Regions from separate parts of the Sphingobium sp. Cam5-1 genome, predicted to be linked through region 2. Evidence: riboswitches for the same ligand, from Rfam matches in the RefSeq annotation. Region 2 holds a riboswitch; each other region holds the start of a gene.

Region 1 (4,163 bases), on a different contig from region 2:
GCGGGTCCTGCCGCCCCGCGCTCGCCAACATCCTCGCCCAAATCCCGCAGGAGACGCTTCATGCAGCCGAATGAATTGATCGCCCCCGGTGAAGTCTGGCTGGTCGGCGCAGGGCCGGGCGACCCGGACCTCCTCACCCGCAAAGCCGAAAAGCTGATCGCGGCGGCCGAAATCGTCTTCTACGACGCCCTCGTCGGCCCCGGCGTCCTCGACCTGATCCCCGAAGGCGTCGAGCGGGTCAGCGTCGGCAAGCGTTCCGGCCGCCACAGCAAGGCGCAGGAAAGTATCAACGACCTCCTCCTCGCCGCCGCCAAAGCAGGCAAGCGCGTCGTCCGCCTCAAGGGCGGAGACCCCTCGGTATTCGGCCGCTCGTCCGAAGAGATGGAGCATCTGGCCGCCGACGGCATCCGCTTCCACATCTGCCCCGGCATCACCACGGTCAGCGCAGCAGCGGCGAGCGGCAGCGCCTCGCTCACCCTGCGCGGCAAGGCGCGCGGCCTGACGCTGGTGACCGCGCATCTGAAAGCCGGAGAGCCGCTCAAGCTCGACTGGGAAGCGCTCGCCCGCCCCGGCGGCACGCTCGGCATCTATATGGGCCGCGCCGCCGCCGGAGAGATCAGCCGCCAGCTGATCGCCGCCGGACGCGATCCCGAAACGCCGGTGATGGTGGCGGTCAACGTCTCCCTCCCCACCGAACGCCTGATCCGCGGCAAGTTGTCCGCGCTCGCTTTCCTGGTCGCCACGATCAGCGATGAAGACCCGACCCTGCTGCTGATCGGCGAAGCGGTGGCGGGCACGTCCATGCCTGTAGGGGTTGCAGCCAGCGTCGCTCTTCCGCTTTGAAGGCCGACTCTGCGCAACTTTTGCCCTGAGCTTGTCGAACACCCCTGACCTTAGTTGGAAGGAAGGGAGGGGGCTTCGGCAAGCTCAGTTCGGCTCGCGCCAGTGCGCCAGATCCTCCGGCCGATTGATATTCGGCAGCACCAGTTCCGGCCGCTCCACCACCCGCGCGCCCACCCGCTCGATCCACCCAAAGATCGACCGATTATTCTCTTCCGCCAGATGCGCGTTCAGTTCGTCCGCGAGCGACGCAGGCCAGAAGCCCGCCAGCTGCTGCCCCTTCAGCACCGCCCCACTGTCGCCAATAAGCGCCTCCACCAGCGCCGCCGGATAGACCGGCATGTCGCACCCCGTCGTCAGCACCGCATCATAACCCTTCGTCCGCGCATGATGCAGCGCCGCGTTCAGCCCGCCCAGAGGCCCCAGGTCCGGCGCAGGCCGATCCGCCAGCCCCGTCAGCCCATCGACGCCCCGCCCACAGACCACCACGGCCTCCACATGCGGCGCGATTGCCGCCACCGCATGCGCCATCAGCGTGCGCCCGTCCGGCATCAGCGCCAACGCCTTGTCGCTTCCGAACCGGCTGGATCGCCCACCCGCCAGCACCGCGCCCAGCAATCGCATCGATCCACTCCTTGGCAATAGCCTCACTTTCCCCTATGGCGCGCCGCGTGAACGGGCAACCGTTCACGAAAGATCGCGCCGGAAAGGGAATGCGGTGCGGACGGGATCACCGTCCAACTCCGCGGCTGTCCCTGCAACTGTAAGCGGCGAGCGCGATGCACAGGGAAACCTGCAAGCCTTCAAAGGGGGAGGCGAGGGGGACCAGCCACTGGACCAAAAGTCCGGGAAGGCGTGCATCACCGCGACGACCCGCGAGCCAGGAAACCTACCGGCGCATGGTCGCTCTTGCCTTGGGTCCAGGGATAGGTCCGGGCACGGTGTTTTCCGTCTGAGCGACGAAGCGGCGCAGGGCCGCATCGGTGCGCGTGACGGGGCTGGCGTCTCTTCTTCCCGCATACCGGCCGCTTGTGCGGCAGGCCCTGGGCTCATGTCGCATGGCGCTCAGGGAAGACAGACTATGATCAGGACCGGAATTTCACTGCTGGCGCTGCTCGCCGCCACGCCCGCCCTTGCCGATGATGAGGCGGACGGGATCGTCGTCACCGCGCTCGGCATCGAACAGCCCACCGACGAGGTCGGGCAGGCGGTGACAGTGATCGACGAGAAGACGATCGACACCCGCCAGAATGTCAGCGTCGTCGATCTGCTGATGACGACGCCCGGCATCCGTTTCAACCGCACCGGCAGCTTGGGTAACGTGACCAGCGTATCGGTGCGCGGCGCGGAAACGACGCAGACGCTGGTGCTGATCGACGGCGTGAAGGTCAACGACCCGAGCGGCATCGGCGATCAATATGATTTCGGCAACCTGCTGGTCGGCAACATCCGCAGGATCGAGGTGCTGCGCGGTTCCAACTCCATCGCCTATGGCAGCCAGGCGATCGGCGGCGTCGTCAACATCATGACCGGCATCCCGAGCGAAGGGTTCGGCGGCAAGGCGTCGGTCGATTATGGCTATGCCGATACGCTGAATGCGAAGGCGGATGTATCGGGCACCAGCGGCATATTGTCGGGCGGCGTTGGGCTCGCCTATTTCCGCACCGATGGCATCTCCGCTGTCTCTTCCGATTTCGGTGGCGCGGAAAAGGACGGCTATGAAAATATCACTGGCAATGCCCGGCTGAAGATCGCCTTCACCGATGATCTGAGCCTCGACCTGCGCGGCTATTATATCAACGGTGATCTTGACTATGACAGCTTCTTTGGCGCGCCGACCGATAGCCCTGATGCTGCTAAATCCAATCAATATATCGGCTATGCGGGCCTCAACTTCGCGCTGTTCGAGGGCAAGCTGACCAATCGGGCGGCCGTTACCTGGTATCAGCAGGATCGCGACTATTATTTCGTGCGCGGCAACGCCCCGGACTTCGGCTATTCGGGCACGAACCTGCGCTTCGAATATGAAGGCGTCTATCAGCCCATGGATGACGTCAAGCTGCTGCTCGGCTATGAGCATGAGCGGCCCGATTATGAGTTTTTCGGCTTCGGTTCGCAGGAAAGCCACCGCGCCAATATCGACAGCGTTTATGCCCTCGCGGTGGTGAAGCCAGTTGAAGGCCTGTCCATGACCGCAGGCGTGCGGCATGACGATCACAGCCAGTTCGGGGGTGCGACCACCTTCGGCGCGAACGCCAACTATACCCCCAATGGCGGCGCGACCAATATTCGCCTCAGCTATGGCGAGGGTTTCAAGGCGCCGTCGCTCTACCAGCTTTACGATACATTCAGCGGCAATCCGAACCTGAAGCCCGAGCGGTCGAAGAGCTACGACATCGGCTTCGACCAGAATCTGGGCAGCGACCGGGCGGTGCTGTCCGTCACCGGCTTCTGGCGCGACACGCGGGACCAGCTCAATTACGACAATACGACCTTCACCTATGGCAATCTGGATCGCACCCGGGCCAAGGGTGTGGAATCGATGCTCACGCTGCGCCCGGTCGATGCGCTGACCTTCACCGCCGCCTATAGCTATGTCGATGCGCGGGATCGTTCATCGGGCAGCGCGGCTTTTGGCGAGCGCCTGCTGCGCCGCGCCGCGAATGCGGTGAGCACGTCGATGGATTATGTCTGGCCCATCGGCCTGTCGACTGGCGCGACCGTGACGATGGTCAGCGACAGCGTCGATCTCGACCCCGTGACGCGCAACCGGGTGCAGATTGACGGCTATGCGGTCACGGACATTCGCGCGTCCTTCCCGCTCACGGAAAGGCTCGAAATCTACGGCCGGATCGACAATCTGTTCGATCAGGAATACGCCACAGCCTATGGCTATGGCACCTACGGCCGGTCGGCCTTTGGCGGCGTGCGTGTCCGCTTCTGACGGTAGAAGGTGAAGGGGGTGGGCGACCGCCCCTTATCAGCGGGGCGCGGCCTTTGGCTGCGTCCTGCCTTTGCCTGCGGCATCCGCCTGCGCGATGATGCTGCGTGCGGCCTGCACATAGGCGGGGCCGCCGCACACCGTCCATGCTTGCGGCACGCGGATGCGGGGGATGGATCGCAGCACCGGATGGTGGAGCATCTCCGTCCCCTGGTCGACGACCTTCTCGCTGCCTTCTTCCACGATCAGATAATCAGGCCTAGCCGCGATCATTTCCTCCAGCGGCACTTGCGCCAGCGCTGGCTTGCCAAGCTTCGCCGCCAGATTGGTGAGGCCCGCGCGCCGGATCAGCTCATCGACCAAAGTGCCGGTCCCGGTCATA
Region 2 (4,163 bases):
CAGGACCGGCTCTATCGCAGCCTGAAACTGCATGGGCTGCGTGAGGCGCCGGTATTGTTCGCCGTCTATTGCGACGATGGGACGGAGACCGGCCATCATCTGGGCGCCGTCACAATGCCCGAGGCGCGGCGCTATAGCTGCGTCATGGCGGTCCATACGCTGTGGCTGGCGGCGCAGACGCGGCGGATCGGCATGGGGTGGGTGTCGATCATGGAACCGGAAGGCGTGAACGCGATGCTGGATATTCCGGTTGGGTGGGAGTGTCTGGGGCTGCTGTGCCTTGGGCGGCCGATGAGCGAGGAAGATGTGCCGGAACTGGAGCGGCGGGGATGGGAGCAGCGCACGGACTGGCATTCGGTCGTGGTGCGGCGTTAGGGATTGCGCCCACACCCCTGCCCGTTCGGGCTGAGCCTGTCGAAGCCCACTCCTTCTTGAAAGAAAGAAAAGCCCTTCGACAGGCTCAGGGCGAACGGGGAGAGATTAGCTGTTCACCCCCGCAAGAAATCCAGAGCCAACGCTTCAAACCGGTCCTTGTGCTCGATCATCGTCCAATGGCCGCAGCGCGGAAACACGTGCAACTCCGCATTGGGGATGATGCGCATCGGCAACAGCGCACCGTCGAGCGGGCTAACCTTGTCATCCCGGCCCCACATGATCAGCGTCGGTGCCTGTATCCTGCCGAGATAGTCGATCCGCTGCGACACGCCCGGACCACTCATCGACTGGGCAATGAAGCCCAGCGCAGCGCGCGTGTACAGCTTGCGGCTGCTTTCCATCGTCACCGGCTCCAGCGCCGCCTTGTAGCGCATGTCGATCAGCTCATCGGTGATGATCGACTTGTCGTAGACCATCGATTCCAGCCAGGCGATGATATTCTCCCGCGTCGGGTCTTCGATGAAATCGACGAGGCGGGTCAGCCCTTCATTGGGAAAGGTCGAGGTGACGTTGAAGCCGATGCCGCCGATCGTGATGTAGCGCAGCACGCGGTCGGGATGGGACGCCGCCAGATGCCCGCCGACGATGCCGCCATAGCTGTTGCCCACGACATGGGCGCGATCGATGCCAAGGCCGTCCATCAACGCGACAACCGCGTCACGCGCCACGCCGACCGGGTCGCCATCCACCGGATCACTCTTGCCATAGCCGGGCGCGTCAAGAATGATGGTGCGGAAATGCTGGGAGAAGAAAGGCAGATTGCCCTGAAAATTGGCCCAGCCAGTGACGCCAGGGCCGGACCCGTGGAGCAGCAGCAGCGCGGGACCCGATCCGGCTTCATGATAATGGAGCCGTCCCTTATCCGTTTCCAGAAAGCGGCTGGTCGCTTCAAAGCTGAAATCGCTCATCTTGTCCTCTCCATTTGCTGTCTTTGATGACGGCCTAGCTTCGACGGCCCGCCGAGGCAAGGAAGCGGCCCTTGGCCACTTCCCTTTCGCCCGCATCCCTCCTATGAAGCGCATCGAGCCGGGTTCATCCCGGTTCATCGATCGCGCCGGTGCCCCGCAAGGGGCTTAAATGGGAACGCGGTGCGGGAGGGTTTCCTCCCTAATCCGCGGCTGTCCCTGCAACTGTGAGCGGCGAGCGAGGCATGGACCGGCCAGTCCCGAGAAAGGACGGCCAGCCACTGGAGCAATCCGGGAAGGCCCCATGCCAAGCTATGACCCGCAAGCCAGGAGACCTGCCGGAGCAAAGGTCGCTCTTGCCATGATCCAGGGGATGGTCACGGCTCGGTTCTCCGTTTGAGCGACGAATTTCGTGCGGCTGCGGCCGTGCAGGCGTGCGGCCTGTCCGCCTACCTGCGCATGCCGCCCGTGTGTCGTGGCGCTGGTGCGGGGAGTGCAGGAGCAATGCAGGAGCAGGCGCGAAGTGCCGACGCTGGCCCACGCCCGGCCCATCGCGTGCGCGGCTGGTGCCCGACGGCGTGGCGCCCGATGATGGCGGGCGACGGGCTGCTGGTCCGGGTGCGCCCGGCGCTGGGCCGGATGAGCCGGGCGCAGGCGGTAGGGCTTTGCAAGGCCGCCATCGCGCTGGGCAATGGCCATATCGACATCACCAATCGCGCCGCGTTGCAGATCAGGGGCGTGAACGAGGCAGGCCACGGCGCATTGATGGAGAGGCTCGTCGCGCTGGGGTTGACGCACGCCGATGCGGATCGGGACAGGCAGATTCCTGTCCTAATCAACCCCGACTGGTCGCCGGGTGACGATAGCGCCGTCATAGCCGCTGCCTTGATCGCGCGCATGGACGAGCTGCCCGACCTGCCCGCGAAGGTCGGCTTTGCGATCGATGCGGGGCCTGCTCCGGTGCTTAGCGATGTTCCGGCTGATTTCCGGATCGAAAGAGGGACGAGCGGCACGCTGATCCTGCGCGCTGACGGGCGCACGCATGGCGTGGCCCTGAGTGCAGAGGACGCGGCCGAGGGGTTGATCCGTCATGCCCATTGGTTCGTGGCCAGCGGTGGCGCGCAGGCGGGGCGCATGGCGCGGCATTCGGCCCCGCTCCCTAACGTAGCGACTAAGTCCCCTGCCCCCGCCCGGTCCTGCGCTGCCGCCCTGTCCGCTGCGCCCGGCCCTTTTCGTGCAGCGCCCTTCGGCAGGATCGAGGCGGCTGCGCTTCTTGCCGCGATGGAGCGAGGGACGGAGGCTGTCCGGCTTACCCCCTGGCGTGGACTGGTGCTGGAAGGCAGCGGCGCTCCGTCCGATGATCCGGCCGATCCGCGCCTTTCCGCCGATCGCTGTCCTGGTGCGCCAGCCTGCCCGCAGGCAAGCGTCGCCACGCGCGATCTGGCCGCTCGGCTGGCGCCGCATGTTCGCGGACTTCATGTTTCGGGTTGCGCCAAGGGTTGCGCCCGGCCTTCGCAGGCGGCGGTGGTCCTCACCGGGCGTGACGGGCGCTTCGACATTAGCCGCAATGCGTGCGCGGGTGCGCCGCCGCTGCAAACGGGCCTGTCGCCCGATCAGATACTCGCCCTCTTCGGAGCCAATTGATGCCGCATCTCTATGAAACCGACGGCGCGGAAATCTATCGCCAGTCCTTCCGCATGATCCGGGCTGAGGCGGCGCTCGACCGCTTTGCGGCAGAGGAAGAGCGGGTTGCCGTGCGGATGATCCATGCGGCGGGCATGGTCGGCCTCGCGCCGCATATCCGCTTTTCACCGGGTTTTGCCGGTTCGGCAATCACGGCGCTGGAGGCTGGCGCGCCGATCCTGTGTGACGCGCGGATGGTGTCGGAGGGGATTACGCGCGCGCGTCTGCCCGCTGGCAATGCCATCATCTGCACCCTGAACGATCCTCAAGTGCCCGATCTCGCCCGGTCAGTGGCGAACACCCGATCGGCGGCGGCGCTGGAGCTGTGGCGTCCCCATCTGGCGGGAGCAGTGGTCGCCATCGGCAACGCCCCGACCGCGCTGTTCCACTTGCTCAACATGCTGGAAGACCCCACCTGCCCGCGCCCGGCGGCGATCATCGGCTGTCCGGTCGGTTTCGTCGGAGCGGCGGAATCGAAACAGGCGCTGTGGGAGAGCCAGCCCGCCCCCTGCTGCATCGTCGAAGGGCGGCTGGGCGGCAGCGCGATCACAGTCGCGGCCGTCAACGCGCTGGCGAGTGCGGCGGAATGAGCGGGACGATCCACGGCGTGGGGCTAGGCCCGGGCGCGCAGGACCTGATGAGCGTGCGCGCCGACCGACTGATCCGCGAGGTGCGCCACATAGCCTATTTCCGCAAGCCCGGCCGTCACGGCCATGCGCGAAAAATCGTCGAGGGGCTGCTGCGCCCCGACGCGGTCGAATATGCGATGGAATATCCGGTGACGACCGAAATTCCAGTCAGCGATCCGCGCTATAATCAGTGCCTCTCCGCCTTTTACGCCGAATGCACCGCGCATCTGCATGAACTGGCAGCGGCGGGCGAGGATGTGGTCGTGCTGTGCGAGGGCGACCCCTTTTTCTACGGCAGCTTCATGCATCTGCACAGCCGCCTGTCGCCACTCGCGCCCGTACGGATCGTGCCCGGCATCACCGGGATGTCGGGCGCCTGGACCGCGAGCGGGACGCCGATCAGCTGGGGCGACGATGTACTCACGGTGCTGATGGCGACCCTGCCCGAAGAGGAACTGGCCCGCCGCATCCATGACAGCAATGCGCTGGTCGTCATGAAGATCGGCCGCAA
Region 3 (4,163 bases), 490 kb from region 2:
TAGCGGCTGTGGCTGGCGGTGTAGTTGCCGTCGAAGGCGAGCCAGGGGAGCGGGCGCCAGAAAGCGACAAGCTCATAGCCGTGGCGGCGGCTGGCACCGGTGGGTTCGACCGCGTTGGAGTCACCGACGAAGCGCAACTCGCTGCCCACATTCAGCCACCAATAGGTAGCGGTGAAGGTGAAGCCGGGCAGCTGGACGCGCGCGCCCAGTTCCTTGCCGGTTCCGCGCACCAGCAACGGTACGGGCGTGTCCACATTGACCGCGCCGCGCGCATCGTTGGAATGGAAGCCCCGGCCCCAATTGGCGTAAAGTTCGATGCTGGGATTGAGCCGCCAGGCGATCGCGGCCTTGGGCGAGAGGAGCGTGTCGGAACCGCTGCCTTCGCCCAACGCGTCGGCGTCGGCGTCCTTTGCTGTGACCGAATAATGATAATAGTCGCCGCGCAGGCCGCCCGTCAGACGCAGGCCCGGCAGCGGGGTCAGCGTCGCTTCGCCATAGAGAGCGGCGGAGGCTTCGTTCACGCGGTAGCGGCCGAGCGAGGAGAGGAAGGTGCGGACGGCGGTGCGGTTGACGCCGACATTGCCGATCGCGTCATAGCGGTTTTCCGTGCCGAGCTTCAGTTGCAGCGCCGAGCCAAGGTCCCATCGTTTTTCGCCGGTCAGGCCAAGGATCCAGCGGCGGTCGAACTGCTCGATCTGTGCGCTGGTGCCGTCGGGATCGGTGTAGGTGGGGTTGGAGAACATCGTCCAGTCGTAATATTGCGCGTAGAGATTGGCGCGCCATGTCGGCTGAACGGTGGCAAGATTGCCGATGATGCGCGTCGTCTCACCGCGCGCCGATGGATCGGGCGAGCAGAAGACATCGGGGCAAAGCGGCGTGCCGATGATGCGTTCGGGGATCTGTTCGGTCGGACGCCATGTCGCGCGATAGGCGTGCAGCGTGGCGTCGATCTTACCGGCCCCAGCGGGAAGCGTATATTTGGCGAAGCCCGCATAATGGCGCAGATGTTCAGCCTCCTGCCACGGGCCGTCATAAGCCTTGGCTTGGGCGACGAGGGTGAGATTGCCTGCGCCCGCCTTTACGGTGCCGCCTGATGCCAGCCTGCGCCAGCCGAAGGAGCCGCCCTCCGCCGCGACCCATGGACGGTCATAGCCGTCGATCGTGGTCATATAGGCCGCACCCGCGAGCGCGAAGTCGCCACCATCGGCGCGATAGGGGCCTTTGCGAAAATCCTCGCGCGCGATGATTTCGGGGATGAGGCCGTTCAAGTCGAGATAGCCCTGGCCGTGGCCATGGCTGCGGAAATTCATCTGAACCCCGTCGATATAGGTGGTGAAGTCCGATCCATGGTCGAGATTGAAGCCGCGGAGGAAATATTGATTGGCCTTGCCGCTGCCCGAATGTTGGGCCGCAACCATGCCCGGTACGGCTTCGAGCAATTCGGCAACGCGCAGCAGCGGGCGGACGAGCAGGTCCGCGCCGCTGATGCTGCCTTCGCTGGCCGCATGGGCGGTGCCGATCTTGTCCTCGCCCCGGCCGAAGACGATGATGGTGTCGGCGTCGTCGCCCGCGTCGTTCGCATCGGCGGCGAAGGCGGGCAAGGGAAGGAGCGTGGCGGTCAGCGCGCAGGCGGCGCGGTGGAGTTGATTGAGTAGTTTCACTTTATGCACTCCGGGCGTCTGGCGACATCCGGCAAGAGACCTGTCGCCCGACGACGACCGGCGCGCGCGAGCGACCGGACGCCCCCAAAGGCGGCCGCCAGCGTCACCGAAGCGGCCTCTTGCCGCTCGTTCGTCGCTCAGACGGAAACTACCGTGCCGCGGCCATCCCCTGGACCAAGGCAAGAGCGACCAGACGCTGGCAGGTCTCCTGGCTCGCGGGTCATCGCTTGATGCACGGCCTTCCCAGGCCTCGCAGGATTTAGCGTCCGGCCCAGTGACTTGCCCCAACCTGCCTGTGAGGTGGGGCGATGTGCATCGCGCTCGCCGCTTACAGTTGCAGGGACAGCCCTGGCTTGGGGAGGCGGGTGCCTCCTTTACCATGTTCCCTTTTAAGCCTCTTTCGAGGCACCGGCGCGATCATACCCGGGGTTGCCCCGAGTGACGGGGGCGATAGCGGAGGTGGTGAGGTGGGGCAAGTGGGGTTACTCCCTCTCCCCTTTAGGGGAGAGGGTTGGGGAGAGGGGAGTAACGTGGGTTGCTTTACAGTCCCCTCTCCCGCCTTCCCCCCGCCTTCGCCGGGGTCGGCACCTCGGCCAGAGTCACGTGCCTCTGGCCGACCCCTGAAGGGGAGAGGGGATGGCCGATGGATCAGTTCAGGGTCGCGCTGCGCTCGCGCTGAAGGCGCAGCGCCATGGCTTGGTAGCGGACGGCGCGTTCGTTGTGGAGGGCGATGGTGGCCTGGTCGGCGCCGCGCAGGCGCGCTTCCCTGGCTTGCCGCGCTTCCTGGGCGGCGCAGGCGGAAAAATGTGACGCGTCATTGGGGCGCATGGCCCTTATCCTCTCTCAATTTCTTATGGCTCGAACGATAACATCGGCCTGTTTCCCGCTGCTATTACGCAGGTTAACAGGGGAAAGCTTCTGTTTTTTGACAGTCGGCTTGCAAATGATTTCAGGAGGGGATTTCTACGCTTTTCAGGCAGTTGGGCGGGTGGCGCCAAGGTGCTTCTTGCTATCAGTCGCCCCGGTTCCACGATGCATCGCGGAAGATGTCGCGCAGGAAGCCGATGAAGGCGTCTACGGCGGCGGGACGGCCTGCGGCGCGGGGGTGGACGGCGTGGACGGCGAGGTCCTCGGGTCCTTCCCAGCTATCGAGGACGCGGACGAGGCTGCCCTGCCCGATCAGGTCGCCCACGTCCCAGAGCGAGCGTAACGCGATGCCGACGCCCGTCAGGGCGAGTTCGCGCACGATTTCGCTGCTGTTGGTGCGGACACGGCTTTGGCCATCGACCAGTTTGCGCGCGCGGCCGTTGACGAGCCGCCATGGCAGCTGCCCTTCGGCGGCGAGCAGGTGATGATGGGCCAGGTCGGCGATCTTTTCCGGCAGGCCATGCGCCGCGAGATAGGCGGGGCTGGCGCACAGGATGCGGCGGTTGGCGGCGAGGCGATGCCCCTCCAGATGCGCGGGAATGTCGCTGGTGATGCGGATGGCGACGTCGATCCGCTGGGCGAGGAGGTCTTCATAGGCGTCGGTCAAGTTGAGTTGGAGGTCGACACGTGGATGCTGTTGAAGGAAGCGGGCGACATGGCGCGCGACGTGTAGGCGGCCGAAGGAGGTGGGGGCAGAGATGCGCAACGGCCCCGACGCCGTGCGATGGCGGTTGGTGACGCGATCTTCGGCCTGCTGGATGGCGTCGAGGATGGCGACAAGATCGCGGTGCAGGCTGGCGCCTTCCTCCGTCAGGGCAAGGCGCCGCGTGGTGCGATGGATGAGGCGGACGCCAAGCCGCGCTTCCAGCCGGGAGATGCGTTTCGACATCATGGCGGGCGAGATGTTCAATATGCGGCCTGCCGCCGAAAGGCTGCCTGCCTCTACCGCGCGGGCGAAGAGAAGATAATCGGGATCCATCGATGATCTTTTCCTATGAGGAACAGATGCTTTGAGTTCTTATTGTCTAGTGCGAGGATGGGCGGGGGTCTATAGGCTTTTGCCACGGTATTTTGGATGGAGAGTTGCCCATGGGCGGGATGATCGAGAAATCGGGCCTGAAGGTCGCCGCCGAGCTGGCGCGCTTTATCGATGAGGATGTCCTGCCGGGGACGGGGCTTGAGGCGGAGGCATTCTGGCAGGGCGCTGCGGGAATTTTCGCGCGGTTCGCGCCGCGCAACGCGGCCCTGCTGGAAAAGCGCGATGCGATTCAGGCGCAGATCGATAGCTGGCATTGCGAGCAGGCGGGGCGGCCCTTTGATGCGGAGGCTTATCGGGCATTCCTAACTGAGATCGGCTATCTGGTGCCGGAGCCTGCGCCCTTTTCCATCGGGTCGGGCCGGGTGGACGCGGAACTGGCGACCTTGGCGGGGCCGCAGTTGGTGGTGCCTATCCTCAATGCGCGGTTCCTGTTGAACGCGGCCAATGCGCGTTGGGGCAGCCTTTATGATGCGCTGTACGGGACCGATGCGATCCCCGGCGCGGCGGCGGGCAAGGGCTATGATCCGGCGCGCGGC

Evidence for each region. A riboswitch is a leader RNA that binds a small molecule or an ion and turns the genes downstream of it on or off. The one in region 2 is predicted to bind cobalamin.
Region 1: linked by a shared signal. The riboswitch ahead of IZV00_RS00490 (TonB-dependent receptor plug domain-containing protein) and the one ahead of IZV00_RS18495 (cobalamin biosynthesis protein CobG) in region 2 are both predicted to bind cobalamin.
Region 3: linked by a shared signal. The riboswitch ahead of IZV00_RS16290 (TonB-dependent receptor) and the one ahead of IZV00_RS18495 (cobalamin biosynthesis protein CobG) in region 2 are both predicted to bind cobalamin.

Annotation. Positions count from the first base shown of each region.
Region 1 covers NZ_CP065138.1:97,327-101,489, forward strand. Annotated here, with positions in the region: gene IZV00_RS00475 (nitrate reductase) at 1-74, shown strand, start outside; gene cobA (uroporphyrinogen-III C-methyltransferase) at 61-843, shown strand; gene mobA (molybdenum cofactor guanylyltransferase) at 928-1,464, opposite strand; cobalamin riboswitch at 1,492-1,751, shown strand; gene IZV00_RS00490 (TonB-dependent receptor plug domain-containing protein) at 1,922-3,784, shown strand; gene IZV00_RS00495 (ABC transporter substrate-binding protein) at 3,821-4,163, opposite strand, start outside.
Region 2 covers NZ_CP065139.1:987,931-992,093, reverse strand. Annotated here, with positions in the region: gene bluB (5,6-dimethylbenzimidazole synthase) at 1-375, shown strand, start outside; gene IZV00_RS18500 (alpha/beta fold hydrolase) at 489-1,343, opposite strand; cobalamin riboswitch at 1,474-1,697, shown strand; gene IZV00_RS18495 (cobalamin biosynthesis protein CobG) at 1,929-2,984, shown strand; gene IZV00_RS18490 (precorrin-8X methylmutase) at 2,984-3,613, shown strand; gene cobI (precorrin-2 C(20)-methyltransferase) at 3,610-4,163, shown strand, end outside.
Region 3 covers NZ_CP065139.1:498,533-502,695, reverse strand. Annotated here, with positions in the region: gene IZV00_RS16290 (TonB-dependent receptor) at 1-1,601, opposite strand, end outside; cobalamin riboswitch at 1,843-2,089, opposite strand; gene IZV00_RS16285 (hypothetical protein) at 2,298-2,471, shown strand; gene IZV00_RS16280 (LysR family transcriptional regulator) at 2,674-3,567, opposite strand; gene IZV00_RS16275 (malate synthase G) at 3,678-4,163, shown strand, end outside.